3 regions of the Streptomyces sp. NPDC001480 genome follow, and region 2 is predicted to be linked to each of the others. Evidence: riboswitches for the same ligand, from Rfam matches in the RefSeq annotation. Region 2 holds a riboswitch; each other region holds the start of a gene.

Region 1 (3,245 bases), on a different contig from region 2:
ACGCGGTCGCCCTCGGCCAGGGCCGTGGAGGGCCACTGCGCGCGCGGGACGACGGTTTCGTTGAGCGCGGCGGCCACTCCGCGCGGCGCCGCGGTGAGGGACTTCACGAGGGTGTCGAGAGCGGTGCCGGGGGCGATCTCCCGGCGCTCTCCGTTGACGGAAATGGTGACGGGGCTGTTCATGCGGGCTGCTCCGTGAGTGCCTTGCCGAAGCGCTTGAGGGTGAACGGGCGGGCCTCCTCGGGCAGTTCACCGGTGGTCAGGGCGTGCGCCAGGGCGTCCCCGGTGACGGGCGTGAGCAGCACGCCGTTGCGGTAGTGCCCGGTGGCCAGCAGCAGCCCGTCCAGACCGGTCGGGCCGAGCAGCGGCGCGTTGTCGGGTGAGCCGGGCCGCAGTCCGGCCCGGGTCTCGGTGAGCGGCAGCTCGGTGATGCCGGGCACCAGCTCGTGCGCGTCGCGCAGCAGCTGGTACACCCCGCCCGCGGTCACCGTCGTGTCCCAGCCCAGCTCCTCGCTGGTGGCCCCGACGACCAGCTCGCCGTTCTCCCGGGGCACCAGGTAGACGTGGCTGCCGCGCACCACGGCACGTACGGTCCGGCTGAGGAACGGCGCGTACCGCTGCGGCACGGTCAGCCGCACCACCTGGCCCTTCACCGGCCGCACCGGCGGCAGCACGTCCTCGGGCAGGCCCGCGAGCCGCCCGCTCAGGCTTCCGGCGGCCAGTACCACCTGGCCCGCGCGCAACTCGCCGCCGTCCGAGGCGGTGACGCCGGCCGCCCGGTCCCGTACGACGTCCAAGCGCTCGGCCCACACCCGGTGGAAGACCACCCCGGCCCGCTCGCAGGCGGCGAGCAGCGCGGCCGCCAGCCTGCGCGGGTCGATCTGGTGGTCGCCGTCCACCCGGAGCCCGCCGCGCACCCCCGGCGCGAGCATCGGTTCGAGACGCCGGCACTCCCGTCCGGACAGCCACTCCGACTCCAGGCCCGACCGGTGCTGAAGGGCGTGCAGTTCGCGCAGGTGGGCGCGGTCGTCGGCGTCCAGCGCGACGGCGAGCGTGCCGCATCTGCGGTAGCCGAGGTCCAGGCCGGTGAGCTCGGTCAGCTCGGCCGCGAAGTCCGGATAGCGGCGGGCCGACGCCAGGTTCAGGCCGAGCAGCGTCTGCTCGCCGTGGTGCAGCTCCGTGACGGCGGCCAGCATCCCGGCCGCCACCTGGGCTGCGCCGCCGCCCGGCTCCGGGTCCACCACGGCCGTCGCCAGGCCGCGCTGCGCGGCCCGCCAGGCGGTGACCAGGCCGATGATGCCGCCCCCGATGACGAGGACGTCGGACGTACGTGACGGCATGGGCGTCCAGCCCCTCCCTTCGCCGGCATGACCCGGATCAGGTTCGTACGGTCGGAGGCCGCCAGCCTCCCTCTCAGCCCGGTGCGTCCGGGCTCCCGCGAGTGCTTGTACGGTGGCCACCCTAGCCCGCAGAGCACCTGACTTGTAAGGAGGCCTCCGCCGATGGCCCGCTCGCTCGACGGTCTGATCCTCGCCCCCGTCGCGGACCAGGCCCCGGGACAGGTGGGTACGCGCACCCGGTTCGCGTACCACGAGAAGGACGGCGAGATCTGGGCCGACTACGCGGGCGGCGATGTCGTACGCGGGTGTCTCGTGGGCACCCGGGAGGGGGACCGGCTGGACTTCCGGTACGTGCAGCTGAAGCGGGACGGCACCACCTCCGGCGGACACTGCGCGTCCACCGTCGTCGAGCTGCCCGACGGCAGGGTGCGGCTGGAGGAGACCTGGGAGTGGGAATCGCAGCCCGGAGCGGGTACGAGCGTTGTGGAGCAGGTCACTGAGCACGCCCCCTGACTGACGAAGAGTCAGTTGACTATGGTGATCGAGTGAGCGAGCAGACGCGGGAACAGGGCACGTCACAGGCGCGGCGCGTGGTCGTCGTCGGCGCGGGCATGGCCGGGGTGCAGACCGCGGTCGCCCTGCGCGAGCAGGGTTTCCGGGGCACCGTGACGCTGATCGGCGCCGAACCGCACCAGCCGTACGACCGGCCGCCGCTGTCCAAGGCGGTGCTGCTCGGCAAGGCCGAGGGCTCCGCCTTCGACGTCGACTTCGAGGCGCTCGGCATCGAACTCCTGCTCGGCCGTGAGGCGCTGGGCGTGCGCCCGGGCGAGCACGAGGTCGACACCGAGGCCGGGCCCGTGCCGTACGACGTGCTGGTCCTGGCCACCGGCGCCGAACCGATCCGGCTGCCGGGCACGGAGGGCGTGCCCGGCGTGCACCTGCTGCGCACCCTCGACGACGCCGAACGGCTGCGGCCGGTACTCGCCCGGCAGCACGACATCGTGGTCGTCGGCGCGGGCTGGATCGGCGCCGAGTTCGCCACGGCGGCCCGCGAGGCGGGCTGCGCGGTCACGGTCGTGGAAGCGGCGGACCGCCCCCTCGCCGGCGCGCTCCCGGCCGAGGTGGCCGCGCCGATGGTGTCCTGGTACGCCGACAGCGGCGCCGTGTTGCGCACCCACGCGCGCGTGGAGCGCGTCGAGCCGGGCGCGGTGGTGCTCGACGACGGCTCACGGGTGCCCGCGGGCGCCGTCGTCGTCGGCATCGGAGCCCGCCCCGCCACGGCGTGGCTGGCCGGCTCCGGCATCGAACTCGGCGCGCACGGCGAGGTGGTGGCCGACGAGCACCTGCGGACCTCGGCCCCGGACGTGTACGCGGTCGGCGACTGCGCCTCCTTCCCCTCCCGGCGGTACGGGGAGCGGCTGCTCGTCCACCACTGGGACAACGCCCTCCAGGGCCCGCGCACGGTCGCCGCGAACATCATGGACGAGACCCCCGCGGTCTACGACCCCGTGCCGTACTTCTGGTCCGAGCAGTTCGGCCGCTTCGTCCAGTACGCCGGTCACCACGGCGCGGCCGACCGCACCCTGTGGCGCGGCGATCCGGCCGGCCCCGCGTGGACGGTCTGCTGGCTGAAGGAGGACCGGCTGGTGGCCCTGCTCGCCGTGGGACGCCCGAGGGACCTGGCCCAGGGGCGACGGCTGATCGAGGCGGGCACACCGATGCGGCCGGAGCTGCTGGCCGACCCGGCGAGGCCGCTGAAGAACGCCACGGCTTAAGGCCCGGGACCTGGGATGTCGCCCCAGGTGGACCGGCCTGACTTCCGAGTGTCAGTGGCAGATGGCAGGCTTGTTCCCGTGACCGAGATTGACGCGAAGATCGATGCTCTCGTCCCCGCCTGGCTGAACCT
Region 2 (3,245 bases):
CGCCCCAGCAGCGCGAGGAAGGCGGTGCCGGCGACGACGGTCGGCAGCACGAACGGAACCGTGACGACGGCCCGCAGCACCTGCTTGCCGGGAAAGTCCAGGCGGGCGAAGGCGTAGGCGGCGGGCAGCGCGATCAGCAGGGTGAGCGCGGTGGAGGCCAGCGCCTGCCAGGTGGTGAACCACAGCACGTGCCGGATGTCCGGCTGGGTGACGACGTCCGCCATCCGCCCGAACTGCCAGACGCCGTCCACCTTCAGCCCGCGGGCGACGATCGCGGCCACGGGCCAGGCGAAGAACACCGAGAAGAACGCGACGGGCAGCGCCATCAGCCCGAGCCGCGCCGCCGTCCCCCGCCTGGGCACGGCTACTTCAGTACGAGAGACGTCCACGACTTGACCCACTGGTCACGATGGGCGGCGATCTTCTCGGGAGCCATGGTCTCGGGGGACTTGGCCTGCGGGCCGTACTTGACGAAGTCCGGCGGCACCTGGGCGCCCTCGCGCACCGGGTAGACGAACATGTTGAGCGGCATGTCGTCCTGGAACTCCTTGGTGAGCAGGAAGTCGAGGAACGCCTTGCCGCCCTTGGTGTTCCCCGCGTTGCTCAGCAGCCCCGCGTACTCGGTCTGCCGGAAGCAGGTGCCGTACGACACCCCGGTCGGGGCGGTGCTGGGCCGCTTCTTGGCGTAGATCACCTCGGCGGGCGGCGAGGAGGCGTACGACACCACGAGCGGCCGGTCGCCGCCGGCCTTTCTGCCCCCGGAGGAGCCGGAGAACTCCTGGGAGTAGGCCTGCTCCCAGCCGTCGACGACCTTCACGCCGTTGTCCTTGAGCTTCTTCCAGTAACCCTGCCAGCCCCCGTCTCCGTACTGGGCGGCACTGCCGAGCAGGAAGCCCAGGCCGGGCGAGGAGGTGGCCGCGTTCTCGGTGACGAGGAGGTTCTTGTACGCGGGCTCGGCGAGGTCGGCGAAGGACTTCGGCGGAGTGAGCTTGTGCTGGTCGAAGTACGCCTTGTCGTAGTTGACGCAGATGTCGCCGGTGTCGATGGGCGTGACCCGGTGCTTGTCCTGGTCGACGCGGTACTGGGGCAGGACCAGGTCGGAGCCCTTGGGCCGGTACGACTGGAACAGCCCGTTGTCGAGGGCCCGGGACAGCAGCGTGTTGTCGACGCCGAAGAAGACGTCGCCCTGCGGGTGGTCCTTGGTCAGGATCGCCTTGTTGACGGCCTGACCCGCGTCGCCGTCATTCAGGACCCTGAGCTTGTACCCGGACTGCTTCTCGAAGTCCTTCTGCACGCTCTTCGACACGGCCCACGAGTCGTGGCTGACGAGGGTGACGGTCCTGGAGTCCGCCGAACCCCCGCCGTTCGACGACCCGCACCCCGTCAGAGCGGGCAGCGCCACGAGGCCGAGCCCGACGGCCACGGCCACGAAGGTCTTGTTGTGCACTGGATTCCTCCTGGGGTTGACCAGGAAGAGACGCGGCCCTGCCCGGGACCCGCGGAGGATTCCGCCGGTCCCGGGCAGGGCGCAACAGCTCGAGTGATGACCGAACTCCCTACCCAGAATGACCTGGGCGAGGTTCAGAGGGTCTGCGGCCCGGTTGCCGCACTCTCAGCGCTGTGGCGCTCCCCTGTCGGAATATGAAGATGTACTTACGGCCGACAGACTACCGCTCGGTGGCCGCCAGCTGACCACAGGCTCCGTCGATCTCCTGCCCACGGGTGTCCCGGATGGTGACGGGCACACCATGGGCGGCGATGGCCTCCACGAACGCCTTCTCGTCCTCCGGCCGCGAGGCGGTCCACTTGGACCCCGGCGTCGGGTTCAGCGGAATCAGATTGACGTGCACGGGCTTGCCCCTGAGCAGCCGTCCGAGCCGGTCACCGCGCCAGGCCTGGTCGTTGATGTCCCGGATCAGCGCGTACTCGATGGACAGCCGCCGGCCGGACCTGGCGCTGTACTCGAAGCCGGCGTCCAGCACCTCGCGCACCTTCCAGCGCGTGTTCACGGGTACGAGGGTGTCGCGCAGCTCGTCGTCGGGCGCGTGCAGCGAGATCGCGAGCCGGCACTTGAAGCCCTCGTCGGAGAACCGGTGGATCGCCGGGACGAGCCCGACGGTGGAGACGGTGATGCCGCGCTGCGACAGCCCGAGCCCGTCCGGCTCGGGATCGGTGAGCGCCCGGATGGCACCCACCACGCGCTTGTAGTTGGCGAGCGGCTCGCCCATCCCCATGAAGACGATGTTGGACAGCCGCGCCGGCCCGCCGGGCACCTCTCCGTCCCTGAGCGCCCGCATCCCGTCCACGATCTGGTGGACGATCTCGGCGGTGGACAGGTTACGGTCGAGCCCCGCCTGCCCGGTCGCGCAGAACGGGCAGTTCATCCCGCAGCCCGCCTGCGAGCTGATGCACATGGTGACCCGGTCCGGGTACCGCATCAGCACCGACTCGACGAGCGTCCCGTCGAACAGCCGCCACAGCGTCTTGCGGGTGGTGCCCTGGTCGGTCGACAGGTGCCGCACCACCGTCATCAGCTCCGGCAGCAGCGCCTCCCGCAGCTTGGCGCGCGAACCGGCGGGGATGTCCGTCCACTGCTCCGGGTCGTGCGCGTACCGCGCGAAGTAGTGCTGCGAGAGCTGCTTGGCACGAAACGGCTTCTCCCCGACCTCGGCCACCGCCTCCTTGCGCTCGGCAGGCGTGAGATCAGCGAGATGCCGCGGCGGCTTCTTGGCTCCGCGCGGGGCGACGAAAGTGAGTTCTCCGGGCTTAGGCATGGCCATACCAGTGTCGCAGATCGAATCGGGTGGCCTGCGACTGTCGCCTGTCTCCCGATAGCCCTGGTGGCGGTCGGCCTGCTCGGCTGCTCGGGGGGTGCTGACGCGCTGTGCCGTGTGGCTGCCGAGGGCTGTTGCCGGTGTCTGTGACAGTGCCGAGCATGATCCTGCAAAAAATCGCGGTGGCGCTCGGTGCCGCGGGCTGCCTGGTGCTGCCCTGCGCGACGGCCGCCCACGCCCATGGCGGCCCTCCCCGTACCACGTGCGTCAACAAGGGCGGCGCCATCGCCCGCGGCACGGCCATCGGCTCGCCCGGCTTCCTGTCCGGCAACCTTGTCCAGATCCCCGTCTACGCCCCGGTCAACTTCTGTGGCAACCACATCACCCTCCTCGGCGGCGGTGGCGGCCCCGGTGGCCCGGGCTGACCTGCCCCGGGAATTCTCCAGGTCCAGGCTTGGCGGGCCGGGAGGG
Region 3 (3,245 bases), on a different contig from region 2:
ACTACACGAGCCCGGACTTCGGCGGCCCGGAGCACCAGCCGGAATGACCCCCGGCTTGCGCCCCCGCGCGGGGGCGCAAGCCGGACAGGCGGCGCCCCTGTGTCAGTCCGCGATCGGCAGGTACACCCTGTTGCCCGCTGCCGCGAACTCCTTCGACTTCTGGGCCATGCCCTCCTCGATCTCGGTCTGACTTCCGCCGTGTTCACGCCTGATGTCGTGTGAGATCTTCATGCTGCAGAACTTCGGCCCGCACATGGAACAGAAGTGGGCCGTCTTGGCGGGCTCGGCCGGAAGTGTCTCGTCGTGGAACTCCCGTGCCGTGTCCGGGTCGAGGGCGAGGTTGAACTGGTCCTCCCACCGGAACTCGAAGCGGGCGTCGGACAGCGCGTCGTCCCATTCCTGGGCACCGGGGTGTCCCTTGGCGAGGTCGGCTGCATGGGCGGCGATCTTGTAGGTGATGACGCCGGTCTTGACGTCGTCACGGTTGGGCAGGCCCAAGTGCTCCTTGGGCGTGACGTAGCAGAGCATCGCCGTGCCCCACCAGGCGATCATCGCGGCACCGATGCCGGAGGTGATGTGGTCGTACGCCGGCGCGACGTCCGTGGTCAGCGGGCCGAGCGTATAGAACGGAGCTTCATCGCAGATCTCCTGCTGAAGGTCGATGTTCTCCTTGATCTTGTGCATCGGGACGTGTCCCGGGCCCTCGATCATGGTCTGTACGTTGAAACGCTTGGCGATCCCGTTGAGTTCCCCGAGAGTTCGGAGTTCCGCGAACTGCGCCTCGTCGTTGGCGTCCGCGATCGAGCCGGGCCGGAGCCCGTCGCCCAGCGAGTACGTGACGTCGTAGGCGGCCAGGATCTCGCAGAGTTCCTCGAAGTTCTCGTACAGGAACGACTCCTTGTGGTGCGCCAGGCACCAGGCCGCCATGATGGAGCCGCCGCGCGAGACGATGCCGGTCTTGCGGTTCGCGGTCAGCGGTACGTACGCCAGACGCACGCCGGCGTGGACGGTCATGTAGTCCACGCCCTGCTCGGCCTGTTCGACGACCGTGTCCTTGTAGATGTCCCAGGTCAGTTCCTCGGCCTTGCCGTCGACCTTCTCCAGGGCCTGGTAGAGCGGCACCGTGCCGATGGGGACGGGGGAGTTGCGCAGCACCCACTCGCGGGTGGTGTGGATGTTGCGGCCGGTGGACAGGTCCATGACCGTGTCGGCGCCCCAGCGGGTCGCCCAGGTCATCTTCTCGACCTCCTCCTCGATGGAGGACGTCACCGCCGAGTTGCCGATGTTGGCGTTGACCTTCACCAGGAACCGCTTGCCGATGATCATCGGCTCGATCTCCGGGTGGTTGACGTTGGCGGGCAGCACGGCCCGGCCGGCCGCGATCTCCTCGCGGACGACCTCGGGAGAAACGTTCTCCCGCAGCGCCACGAACTCCATCTCCGGCGTGATCTCACCTCGACGGGCATAGGCGAGCTGGGTGACCGCCTGGCCGTCCCGGCCCCTGCGTGGCTGGCGGGGCCGTCCGGGGAAGACCGCGTCGAGGTTGCGCAGGCCACCCCGGGGCGAGGTGTGCTTGATCCCGTCGTCCTCAGGACGGACAGGTCGGCCCGCGTACTCCTCGGTGTCGCCGCGGCCGATGATCCAGTTCTCCCGCAGCGGCGACAGGCCCCTGCGGACGTCGGTCTCGACGAGTGGATCGGTGTACGGGCCTGAGGTGTCGTACAGCGTGACCGACTGCCCGTTGGTGAGGTGCACCTGACGGACCGGCACGCGCAGGTCGGGGCGCGAGCCCTCGACATACCCCTTGTGCCAGCCGATGGACTTCCCGGCCTCCCCGTCGCTGGAGAGCTGCGTGGAGGCAGGCGTGCGTGCGTCCTTGTTGGTCATGAGACCTACTCCCTACGCCGGCATTACCCGGTAACAGGTTCGGCGGTCGACGCAGCGGTTTCCGTCTCTCGGTGTTCCACGTGAAACATCGCGAAGACGGAGGTCAGCGCCCTCTCAGCCCGGTGCTCCGAGCTCCCGCGTGTGCAAAGGTGCCTCCACGCTAGCGTCATTTGTGGCGCGGTCAACAGTGCCCCCTGCCCGTTCTTGCAATGATCGGGCGGTGACCACGACACAGCAGTCTCCATACCCGCCCCCTGAGCCGCCGCACGGGCACGGCCCTGGCGACGGCTCAGAACTCGGCCGCGAGGCCGGTGAAGGGCACGGACACGGCGGAGGGCACGGGCACAGCGGAGGGCACGGGCACAGCGGGGGACACGGGCACTCCCACAGTCACAGCCACGGCCCCGCGGCCCCGGTCTCCAAGCATCTGCGCAAGGTCATCGCGGCCGTTCTGATCCCGTTCACCGCGGCGGTAGCGGTCGGTCTCGTGATTCTCTGGCCCGGTGGCGCCCCTCCGCACGAGCGGACGGGGGTCGGCTTCGACCGGCAGACCCAGCAGGCTACGGTCGCCAAGGTCGTCGAGGTCAGCTGCAAGTCGGTGAACGCCTCCGGAGGCGCCTCGACCGGCGACACCTCCACAGCCGGGGGCGGTTCAGCGCAGCAGGAGACGAGTGGCACCTGCAAGAAGGCGACGATCAGGGTCGACACCGGCAAGGACAAGGGCCGTACGTTCACGGAGATCGTGCAGCCGGACCAGCCGCGACAACTGCACCAGGGCGAGAAGGTCGTGGCCGCCTACGAGCCCTCGGCGCCGAAGGACCTCCAGTACTCGGTGACCGACGTCAACCGGCGCTTCCCGATGGCGCTGCTGGCCGGGATCTTCGCACTCGTCGTCGTGGTCGTCGGACGGATGCGTGGCGTCATGGCGCTGGTCGCGCTGGCCATCAGCTTCCTCATCCTCAACTTCTTCATCCTGCCCGCGATCCTCCAGGGGTCGAACCCGCTGATCGTGGCGGTGGTCGGCGCCAGCGCCATCATGCTGATCGCGCTCTACATGTGCCATGGTCTGTCGGCCCGTACGTCGGTGGCGGTCCTCGGCACGCTGATCTCGCTGTCCCTGATCGGTGTCCTCGGCAAGCTGTTCATAGGCTGGGCCGCCCTCACCGGCAACACCGACGACAGCACCGGTCTGATCCACGGTCTGTATCCGTCGATCGACATGAGCGGTCTGCTGCTCGCCGGTGTCATCATCGGTTCGCTCGGTGTCCTGGACGATGTGACGGTGACGCAGACCTCGGCCGTGTGGGAGCTGCACGAGGCCAATCCGTCAATGGGCTGGCGGGGGCTGTACCGCGCGG

What was found. Region 2 has a riboswitch for thiamine pyrophosphate ahead of ACFY01_RS34370 (thiamine ABC transporter substrate binding subunit). Riboswitches for the same ligand answer to the same signal wherever they lie in the genome.
Region 1: another riboswitch for thiamine pyrophosphate. It lies ahead of thiO (glycine oxidase ThiO); the one in region 2 lies ahead of ACFY01_RS34370 (thiamine ABC transporter substrate binding subunit).
Region 3: another riboswitch for thiamine pyrophosphate. It lies ahead of thiC (phosphomethylpyrimidine synthase ThiC); the one in region 2 lies ahead of ACFY01_RS34370 (thiamine ABC transporter substrate binding subunit).

The regions. Positions count from the first base shown of each region.
Region 1 covers NZ_JBIAVX010000003.1:429,069-432,313, reverse strand. Annotated here, with positions in the region: gene thiS (sulfur carrier protein ThiS) at 1-182, opposite strand, end outside; gene thiO (glycine oxidase ThiO) at 179-1,339, opposite strand; TPP riboswitch at 1,337-1,448, opposite strand; gene ACFY01_RS09245 (hypothetical protein) at 1,502-1,852, shown strand; gene ACFY01_RS09240 (NAD(P)/FAD-dependent oxidoreductase) at 1,885-3,114, shown strand; gene ACFY01_RS09235 (Rv2175c family DNA-binding protein) at 3,193-3,245, shown strand, end outside.
Region 2 covers NZ_JBIAVX010000016.1:159,618-162,862, forward strand. Annotated here, with positions in the region: gene ACFY01_RS34365 (ABC transporter permease) at 1-326, opposite strand, end outside; gene ACFY01_RS34370 (thiamine ABC transporter substrate binding subunit) at 365-1,447, opposite strand; TPP riboswitch at 1,536-1,643, opposite strand; gene rlmN (23S rRNA (adenine(2503)-C(2))-methyltransferase RlmN) at 1,668-2,774, opposite strand; gene ACFY01_RS34380 (chaplin) at 2,936-3,199, shown strand.
Region 3 covers NZ_JBIAVX010000013.1:88,892-92,136, reverse strand. Annotated here, with positions in the region: gene ACFY01_RS30525 (hypothetical protein) at 1-47, shown strand, start outside; gene thiC (phosphomethylpyrimidine synthase ThiC) at 103-1,887, opposite strand; TPP riboswitch at 1,880-2,036, opposite strand; gene ACFY01_RS30515 (YibE/F family protein) at 2,108-3,245, shown strand, end outside.